2 regions of the Thalassobacillus hwangdonensis genome follow, and region 2 is predicted to be linked to the other one. Evidence: riboswitches for the same ligand, from Rfam matches in the RefSeq annotation. Region 2 holds a riboswitch; the other holds the start of a gene.
The links. A riboswitch is a leader RNA that binds a small molecule or an ion and turns the genes downstream of it on or off. The one in region 2 is predicted to bind S-adenosylmethionine.
Positions count from the first base shown of each region.

Region 1 (5,162 bases), 990 kb from region 2:
ACTGCGAACCAGACTTACCAGCAGGATAAGCGGTCCAACGGTGCAAAGCAACAATCCGCACAAAATATGATCGAAGCACCGAAGGTTACCCAATATGTGGACTGCGACGAAAATGGTTGGTGCTGACACCGATCATTTGACCCTTGAGTAAATATTGTTAAATACGTGTGATTTCTGCTATGGCACAAGCACACTTTGGATCATGCGTTGCTATCTTAAGGTAGCAACGCATTTTCTATATAAATGATTGGAATCACATCATCTTTGAATAGGTGGTTGGTATGATGGATGAAGAAAAAGCAGTCTTGATCGTTGAGGGAATCACAGATAAAAAGCATGTACTTAAGATTCTTGATGAACCAGTGGAAGTCATATGTACTCATGGTACGCTTGGCGTTGAGAAGATGGAGCGGATGATTGATGAACATCAACTTGATGATCGTACTGTCTACATTCTTGTTGATGAAGATTACTCCGGAGGTAAACTTCGTAAACAATTGACCCACGAACTCCCTCACGCCAGGCATATTTATATCGACCGTATGTTTCGTGAAGTGGCCACTACACCTGAACCCGAACTTGCTCGAGCATTGCTTAGTCAGAATTTTACCGTCAAACCTATTTATTTAATTTAGGAGTGGAGCATGAGACAATTAACGCTTGAATCCAATGACCATACACTCTTAGATAACGACTGGATGTACATTTTTATCCAAAGTCCTTTTTGCGGCACATGTCAATTGGCGTCGAAGATGCTGGAAACTGTCGAGCGCACTTATAATCGAAATTTATTTTACGATTTGAATGCTTCTTTACACCCCGATTTGATGCAGCAATATGAAATAGAGAGTGTACCGTGTCTATTAGTTATCCATAACGGAACGATAAAAGAAAAGATCTACGCCTTTCACTCTGTACCTTACCTCTATGAGCTGATGTCAAAATATGTATGAATCTTGGATTATTTCCCGAGAAATAACGAACGATTCTGTACGAAGAATAAAGGTGTCCTATCTCCTGGCAGCGAATTCATAAGCTGTCAGGAGGTTTTTTTATGTTGATGGAACATGTGAAAAGCTGGCAGTCGGAATTATTGGACAAAGTGGAATTGAATTCGATATGGAAAGGAAAATCACTGACCATGATGATCAGTGATAAAAGAGATACGGTGAATGTTTGTTTTCATCGAAATGAAATTATCATCAATGCATGTCCTTTCCCATCTTCCCATAAGATATTTCTGAGAGGGGATCTGGATGTTCTTTCTGATATCTTTCAGGGCAGGCGCAAGCTTACAAGTATTCCGAAGCAGATTATACAGATTAAAGGTACATTCAGAGATGTACTATTTGTGGAGTCCCTGTTATTGCTTGCGAAATAGTTTCAGTCGATCAATTCACCGATTTTACTAACAATCGAAAGAAAATCTGCTTTATCACCAAATTGTCCGGCGATGTTACCAGCTTGATCGATAATGATCGTGCTAGGAACTCCTTCACATTCATATGCTTTATAGAAGGTGCCATCGTTATCTACGAGACTAAGTTGATTAAGGAATTTCTGAGAAAATTTGCTGCCTTCCTCCATTGCTCTTTCTCTTGAAGCCGCATTGATGGCAATCAATTTAACCTTGTTTGAATCCATCGAACCATGAAGTTGTTCTTTTTGGGGAAGGTCTCTGGAACAATCAGGGCACCAGGAAGCCCAAAATGTCAGCACGACAACCTTGCCGGCGTAATCGTCCAGACAGTGAGGCTGTCCTGACTCTATTTCAGGTAAACAAAATGACGGTGCTTTTTTCATCTTAATTCTCCCCTTACAAGAAGTAGTTGACGGTTGTTTCATCCCATGCTAACATATTTCTTAATCGAATAGCGACATCTGAACTTATCCAGAGAGGCGGAGGGACTGGCCCTACGAAGCCCAGCAACCGGTTTGGAAACAAACACGGTGCTAATTCCAGCAAAGCGATCATAAAGTGATCAGCTTTGGAAGATGAGAGAAGCAGTGACGGAACCCGAATCTCTTCTCTTTGAAGAGATTTTTTTAATGCTTTCATATCATTTGCGTGGGAAATTTCGAGACGTTTGTAAGAGTTTGGGCGACAGGGAAGGACTCGCTTTCCTGTGGGGGAACTGGCAAGCCTCCTCAGGCTACGCCTTCCGGGGTCTTGCCTAGCTCCTTCTCCCACTGGAGTCTCGTCCTTTCCCGCCCACCTATGCACGATTAACTTATTTCTCGAAATAACTAATTTAATCAACTCTCATCAAAGAAATTCGTAATTAAAATTGATTTGGAGGTTTTGAGAAATCACCTAATCATATGGTGGATGAAAGAACGTTGAGACTCCTGCGGGAATTGCAAGACTGGCTAGACCCCACAGGGCATAGCCCGAGGAGGCTTGCCGTCTTCCCCGCGGAAAGCGAGACGTTCTTTCACCCACCAGTAATATCTCAAAACAATATTTATTTGCAAAAATTATTGACAGAAGATTTAAAACGATGCTACAATTCAATTTAGTCACTTAAGTGAGATAAAGCATTAACGAGTTAATACGATAATTGAATAAAATCTCTTATCCAGAGAGGCGGAGGGACTGGCCCGATGAAGCCCGGCAACCGACAAGCTGTTACAGCTTGGAAAGGTGCCAAATCCTGCAGAGTATAAAAGACTCTGACAGATGAGAGAACAGAACCTTATGTTTTACGATGCCTTTCTGTTCTCCTGAACAGAAAGGCATTTTTTAGTTTTAGGAGGTCATTCGAACATGATTACCATCAAAGGGTTATCAAAGGTTTTTCAAAGTCGGGATCACCAGGTGAAAGCAGTCGACAACTTGGACCTGACCATTGAAAAAGGAGAAATATTCGGTGTGATCGGTTATAGTGGTGCCGGAAAAAGTACATTCATCCGCCTATTGAACCGTCTGGAAGAACCGAGCGGTGGTCAAGTGACCATTGAAAATCAGGAAATTACCGGGCTGAGTAAGAAAGCACTTAGACTTACAAGACAGGAAATAGGGATGATCTTTCAGCACTTTCACTTGCTATGGTCAAGAACAGTAAAAGATAATATCGCCTTTCCATTGGAAATAGCAGGGATGCCCAAAGAGGAACGACATGCACGAGTACAGGAACTGATTGAACTCGTCGGCTTAAGTGGCAGGGAAAATGCCTACCCTTCTCAGTTGAGTGGCGGACAAAAGCAGCGCGTGGGGATAGCGAGAGCACTGGCAAATAATCCGAAAGTATTGTTATGCGATGAAGCGACATCTGCGCTTGATCCCGAAACCACCGATTCCATTCTGGATTTGCTGGTGGATATCAATAAGAAATTAGGATTGACGATTATCCTGATTACCCATGAAATGCATGTCATACGGAAGATATGTCACCGCGTGGCAGTAATGGAAGATGGGAAAGTTGTGGAGCAAGGAGATGTGCTGGATGTTTTTCTCCATCCGGAAAAGCCCGTCACACGAAAATTCGTAGATCAGGTGATGGGAGATACAGAGCAAGCGCATTCACTGGAGTTGATTCATCAGAACTATGCTTCCGGCAAAATTCTCAAGCTTCATTTTGTCGGTGAAAACACGAACCAGGCGCTGATCACCGAGCTTGCCAGGAACTTCACGGTCGATATCAATATTCTTCACGGGAAGATCACCCAGACACAAAAAGGAGCGTATGGCACATTAATCGTCCATGTTACCGGAGATTCAGAGGAAACCGACCGTGCCATCGCATACATCAAAGAAACATCTGTAGAAGTAGAGGTGAACCCGAATGCTTGAAAACCTATTCCCAAACGTGAAGGTCGAGGATCTCATTACAGCGACGAATGAAACAATGTACATGACACTTGTTTCACTTCTGGGAACACTGATATTCGGAATCTTGCTTGGTCTTACTCTATATCTGTCCTCACCAGGTGGGCTTTGGCAGAACAAAGTCATCAATGGTATTACAGCATCCATTGTCAATGTATTCCGTGCCATCCCGTTTATTATCCTGATCCTTCTTTTGTTTCCGTTCACCGATTTTCTGATGGGTACGATCCGAGGGCCAAAAGGAGCTATACCTGCCCTGATCATTGGTGCAGCTCCTTTTTACGGACGATTGGTTGAAATCGCCTTGAAGGAAATCGATAAAGGAGTATTAGAAGCTGCCAAAGCAATGGGTGCTAAGACATCCACAATCATTTTCAAGGTGTTATTGAAGGAATCGATGCCTGCACTCGTTTCTGGTCTTACAGTAACAGCCATTGCATTAATCGGATATACCGCTGTTGCAGGAATTATCGGTGCCGGGGGGTTAGGAGATTTCGCTTATTTCTATGGATTCCAACGGAGCGACTTCGATATCGTGTTTGTTGCAACGGTACTCATTGTAATCATCGTATTCATTTTCCAATTCATCGGGGATTTCATCTCCAGAAAATTGGATAAAAGATAAATCATATTTATAAAGGGGAGTTAGAAATGAAAAAAACGTTAAGCTTGATTGTAGGAAGTCTGTTGATTTTAGTATTGGCTGCTTGTGGAAGTTCCGATGGCGATTCAGATGAACTTGTCGTAGGTGCGACAAGTGTTCCTCACTCCGAGGTATTGGAAGAGGCAAAACCATTGCTTGAAGAAGAAGGCATCAACCTGAAAATCGAAACATACCAGGATTATGTCCTGCCCAACAAAGACTTGGATTCTGGTGAAATTGATGCGAACTACTTCCAGCACATCCCTTATTTGGAGGAACAAAAGGCGCAAAACGACTTCGATTTCGTCAACCTGGGTGGAATCCATATCGAACCGATGGGGATCTACTCCAAAAACATTAAAAGTCTTGAGGAAATTCCAGAAGGTACAACTGTATTGATGAGCCGTTCTGTAGCAGACCATGGACGTGTTCTTTCATTATTAGAAAGAGAAGGAATTATCAAGCTCGAAGAAGGAGTCGATAAAGTCACCGCTACGGTTGACGATATCGTCGAGAATCCTAAGAACCTGAAGTTCGATGCAGGAATCGATGCTGCACTTCTTCCTTCCAATTATGAGCGTGAAGAGAATGCACTGGTAGCGATCAACACCAACTATGCCATCGAAGCCGATCTGAATCCGACCGAAGATTCCTTGATCCTGGAAGGGCCTGAATCTCCATATGTCAATG
Region 1 covers NZ_JBHTKL010000005.1:1,091,243-1,096,404, forward strand. Annotated here, with positions in the region: gene ACFQ2J_RS14865 (hypothetical protein) at 1-126, shown strand, start outside; gene ACFQ2J_RS14870 (toprim domain-containing protein) at 282-635, shown strand; gene ACFQ2J_RS14875 (thioredoxin family protein) at 645-953, shown strand; gene ACFQ2J_RS14880 (hypothetical protein) at 1,055-1,381, shown strand; gene ACFQ2J_RS14885 (TlpA family protein disulfide reductase) at 1,384-1,803, opposite strand; SAM riboswitch class I at 1,885-2,002, shown strand; SAM riboswitch class I at 2,573-2,687, shown strand; gene ACFQ2J_RS14890 (methionine ABC transporter ATP-binding protein) at 2,768-3,793, shown strand; gene ACFQ2J_RS14895 (methionine ABC transporter permease) at 3,786-4,454, shown strand; gene ACFQ2J_RS14900 (MetQ/NlpA family ABC transporter substrate-binding protein) at 4,481-5,162, shown strand, end outside.
Region 1: it holds a riboswitch for S-adenosylmethionine, as region 2 does, so the genes downstream of both, ACFQ2J_RS14890 (methionine ABC transporter ATP-binding protein) here and ACFQ2J_RS09715 (methionine ABC transporter ATP-binding protein) in region 2, are expected to answer to the same signal.

Region 2 (5,162 bases):
CTGGTGGAAAAAGGAGAGATTGTCGGGTATGTGCAGACACGTCTGAAACCTCCAAATGAAGAAGATGTGGATGAAAAGGAACTGATCCCGCCAATCAGTGCTGTATATCTGCTTTATACAAGAAATCATATTGTACCTGGAGATGAAGTGACCGATGTGACACTCGGCTACCATTCCAAGATCAAACCGGAATTGGACGGGTTAAGCCGCTTGCAGATTTTCGCTCCGGTTTATAAAGTGACGATCAACAATGAGAAGGAACTGTTCTTGAATGCAACGCCGTATGAAGGAATCATTGAAATGAATGAAAGTGAATTCATTAAGCAGACCAAAGAAAAATTCACGGAGACGATCCAGTCTAATAATGGACCGGTTGTACCTATGGAAGACGGAACAGAACAATAATGAGTAAGTGGAGGGTCGAAGGATGACCTTACGTTTTAGTGTGCTTGCTTCAGGCAGTACAGGTAATGCGTTTTATATTGAAACAGCACAGGAAAGAATATTAGTAGATGCCGGACTGAGTGGCAAAAAGCTGGACGGACTTTTTGCCGGCGTTGATATCGATCCAAGCAAAATTACGAAAGTGCTTGTCACTCATGAGCACAGTGATCATATTAAAGGTTTGGGAATCATTGCACGTAAATACAACTTGCCGATTTATGCAAATGAAAAAACGTGGAAAGCGATGGAACCCGCATTGGGTAAGCTGACAGTCGATCAGAAATTCCATTTTGGTATGGAAGAGACGAAAACATTCGGGGATTTGGACATTGAGTCGTTCGGCGTTTCCCATGACGCAGCGGATCCAATGTTCTATACGTTTCATCACGAAGGGAAGAAAGTAGCGCTCGTGACTGATCTCGGCTATGTATCAGAACGGATTAAAAAGACGGTCGAAGGTGCAGATGCCTATATTTTCGAATCGAACCATGATGTCGATATGCTTCGAATGGGACGTTATCCATGGAATGTGAAGCGGCGAATTCTCGGTGATTCCGGTCACGTTTCCAATGAAGATTGCGCGCTTGCGCTTACCGATCTTATTACAGATAAAACAAAGCGTATTTATTTGGCACATTTAAGTCAAGATAATAACATGAAAGATTTGGCTAGGATGTCGGTAGATAACGTGTTGAAGGAAAGAGGCTTTGAGACAGGAAGCAGGATTGAACTCCATGATACGGATCCGAATGCACCGACACCCCTGTATGTAGTGAATTGAGTTTACACTTGTTGTAAACAAGGAAAAGTAATTTAGATAATTACTTACGGAAAGGACTGGTGGTGGAAGATGGGCTATTACGATGACCATTCACCGGCTGAATCCCATCAGAAAAAGAAAAGCTGGGTGATGCCAACCATCGTGGGAATCATTTTAGGGGCCGTGCTGGTGCTGCTTGCACTTCCTGCTTTGATTCAATCGAACATGCTTCCTTATGACATCACGATACCTGATGATGAAAGCGGCTTGGTCGATGAGGATGAAGCACTGACAGGTGCAGAACAGAACATACAAGTCGATGTGAATACACAGGTGACCGAGGTTGTCGAGGAAGTCAGTCCAGCGGTAGTCGGTGTTGTCAATATGCAGTCTCAGTCCAGCTTTTGGCAGCAGGAAGAGCAAGGAGAAGCTGGTACTGGATCCGGTGTCATTTACAAAAAAGATGGGGATACCGCATATGTGGTCACCAACAACCACGTGATCGATGGGGCTGATGAAATTGAAGTTGTCCTTTCCAACGAAGAACGGGTTAAAGCGGAATTGATTGGCGGAGACTTGTTCACCGACCTTGCCGTATTGAAGATGCCGGCTGATAAAGTGGAAAAGGTAATCGATCTCGGTTCATCCGACAAAATTAAGGTTGGGGAACCCGCGATTGCGATTGGAAACCCCCTAGGCCTGCAATTTTCTGGATCGGTTACAAAAGGGGTCATCAGTGGTAAACAGCGAGCAATTCCTCAGGATTTCAACGGAGATGGTCAGCCCGACTGGCAGGCAGATGTCATTCAGACGGATGCGGCTATCAACCCAGGGAACAGTGGTGGTGCCTTGATCAATATCAAAGGACAGCTGATTGGAATCAACTCGATGAAAATCGCTAGATCAGCGGTTGAAGGAATTGGATTTGCCATCCCGATCGACGAAGCGAAACCGATCATTAATGAGCTGGAGACACAAGGGAAAGTGACTCGTCCATTCCTCGGTGTGGAGGCTTATTCACTGACAGATGTACCTAGCCGTGAATGGGAGGAAACGCTCAAGCTACCTGAAGAAGTCCAAGGTGGGGTCTATATCCGCTCCATTGAACCATTATCCCCAGCAGCTAAAGCAGGGTTGAAAGAGCTCGATGTCATCACGGAATTGGATGGAGAACCGATCCAGAACATCATCGAACTGAGAAAACATTTATATGCAGAAACGAAAGTCGGCGACGAAATGACCGTAACATTCTACCGGAACGGTGAACAGCAGCAAGTAACCGTCACGTTAGCCGCCCAAGATGATTTTTAAGTAAGTAACCTTTCCTGAAGTGGAGATGATCCACATGTCAGGAAAGGTTTTTTTGTGTAAAATAATATCCACAGGTTGTTAGTAAGTTGAGGATAAGCCAAATAGATATAGTAGCGAACATAAATTCCTATACCAAATAGAGAAACTACCTGTTGATATGTGGATAATTTTTGTGGATAAACTGTTTGCAGTGTGGAATAACATGTGAATAATGAGTCATCAACAGGTAATGTGCGTAATTTTGTGGATAAAAAATGAAAGCGTCAAGCAAAGGCAGTAAAGACAGGGAATAGCGAAAATGCACGAAAATATTTTGAAAATTTTTATTGACACCGTTTATTCAGGTGTATTAGTATTAGCATCAACATTAAAAAACGAATAGCAATCAATCTTCTTATCCAGAGAGGTGGAGGGACTGGCCCTTTGATACCTCGGCAGCGGATTTCATGGTGTACCATGAAAAACTGTGCCAATTCCAGCGAGTGCGTATGCACTTGAAAGATGAGAAGAGACGGTACATAGATCATTATGGACCCCTCTTCTTGTTTTTCAGGAAGAGGGGTTCTTTTCGTTTATTTGAAAGGAGTGTACAGCATGATCCACTTTGAGGATGTCAGTAAGGTGTACGAGAACGATGGCAAGGAATTGAGGGCTGTCGATCACGTAGATCTGAGAATCGAAAAAGGGGAAATCTTCGGTGTCATAGGTTTCAGTGGTGCTGGTAAAAGCACCTTGATCCGGCTCGTCAATCTGATTGAGGCACCAAGTGATGGGAAAGTGCTCGTTGATGGGCGTAATTTAGCTGCCTTACCTAAACCAGAACTTAGGAAGGTGCGGAGAAAGATCGGGATGATTTTTCAGCATTTCAACTTATTGGAGTCGAAGACCGTCTATCAGAACGTTGCGTTCCCATTGTCACTTGCGAAGGTTCCTAAAAAGGAGATTGAAGCGCGGGTTACGGAAATTCTTGAGTTTGTCGGATTGGAGGATAAAGCGAAACAGTATCCTGACCAGTTGTCTGGAGGACAAAAGCAGCGGGTTGGTATCGCAAGGGCATTGACCACTTCTCCTGAAATTCTGCTTTGCGATGAAGCAACTTCTGCACTGGATCCGCAGACGACGAAGTCCATCCTGGATTTATTGAAAAGAGTCAGGGATCAGTACAACATAACCATTTTGATGATTACGCATGAAATGCAGGTGATCAAAGAGGTGTGTGACAAGGTTGCGGTGATGGAAAATGGGAAAGTAATCGAGCAGGGAACAATTTTCGATGTCTTTTCCAATCCTGAACATCCGACTACGAAAAACTTCGTTCGCACTGTCATGCAGGATGACATTCCAGCCTCGATCCTTAAGCAGGTGGAAGGTAGAGCAGGAGGACGCCACGTTTACCGGGTAACTTTTCTCAGGGAAACAGCGGGGGAACCGATTCTGTCGAAAACAGCCAAGAATTTCGATGTCGATGTGAATGTGCTTTATGGACAGATTACGGAACTGCAGGGGGTCCCATTCGGCAATCTGATTGTCGAACTTCAAGGAGAAGATGCTGAAATTCTGAGGGCCATCCATTTTATCCAATCCTCGGTGGCAGTGAAGGAGGTAGTTGCAGATGCAGGTTGATTTGAGAGAGTTTTGGCCGAAAATCCTTGAAGCTACCAATGAAACTTTGGCAATGGTAGGCTTCTCATTATTATTCGCAACATTGATCGGACTTCCACTTGGGATTGCGCTCGTCGTGACAAGGCCGAACGGACTGCTACATAACCGTCCGCTTTTCAATGTACTGAACGCTATCGTCAACTTTTTCCGTTCGATTCCATTCATCATTCTGCTGGTGGCAATTCTGCCGATTACGCGGTTGATTGTCGGAACAACGATTGGTACATCAGCGGCAGTCGTTCCGCTCGTATTCTTTGCAGGCCCATACATTGCAAGGCTCGTGGAAAGCAGCCTGCTTGAAGTGAAGCCAGGTGTCGTGGAGGCAGCGGAAGCGATGGGAGCGACTCCATGGCAGATCGTATTTAGGGTGCTTGTGCCAGAAGCGTTAAGTTCACTCATTTTGAACTTGACGATCGCAACGATCGGACTCGTCGGAGCATCGGCGATGGCAGGGTTCGTTGGTGGAGGCGGTCTTGGGGACTTAGCAATCGCATACGGCTATCAGCGATTTGAAACTGAAGTGATGATCATTACGGTGCTGTTGCTGGTCGTAATGGTGCAAGGACTGCAATCCGCAGGAAATCATTTATCCAAAGGCATCAGAAGAAGATAGAGGAGGAAATTACAGATGAAAAAATTAATCGCATTCATTTTGTTAGTTGTCAGTGTTGTATTAGGGGCATGCAGTGATGGTTCTGCATCAGGAAAAGATGACGTCATCAAACTCGGACTGAATGGTTCAGGGGTACCGATTTGGGAGGAAGTCAAGAAAAAGGCGGCAGATGAAGGAATTGAAATCGAACTTGTCGAGTTCTCTGATTATGTACGGCCGAACCAAGCTTTGGCTGATGGAGACATTGACTTAAATGCATTCCAGACCGTTTCTTATTTCGATGCATTCATTAAGGAGCACGACCTTGATCTTGCTCCGATTGGTACGACAGTCATCGCACCGATGGGGATCTACTCTGAAAAATATGAAGAT
Region 2 covers NZ_JBHTKL010000005.1:104,410-109,571, forward strand. Annotated here, with positions in the region: gene ACFQ2J_RS09700 (two-component system regulatory protein YycI) at 1-405, shown strand, start outside; gene ACFQ2J_RS09705 (MBL fold metallo-hydrolase) at 428-1,225, shown strand; gene ACFQ2J_RS09710 (S1C family serine protease) at 1,295-2,515, shown strand; SAM riboswitch class I at 2,907-3,023, shown strand; gene ACFQ2J_RS09715 (methionine ABC transporter ATP-binding protein) at 3,110-4,138, shown strand; gene ACFQ2J_RS09720 (methionine ABC transporter permease) at 4,128-4,790, shown strand; gene ACFQ2J_RS09725 (MetQ/NlpA family ABC transporter substrate-binding protein) at 4,806-5,162, shown strand, end outside.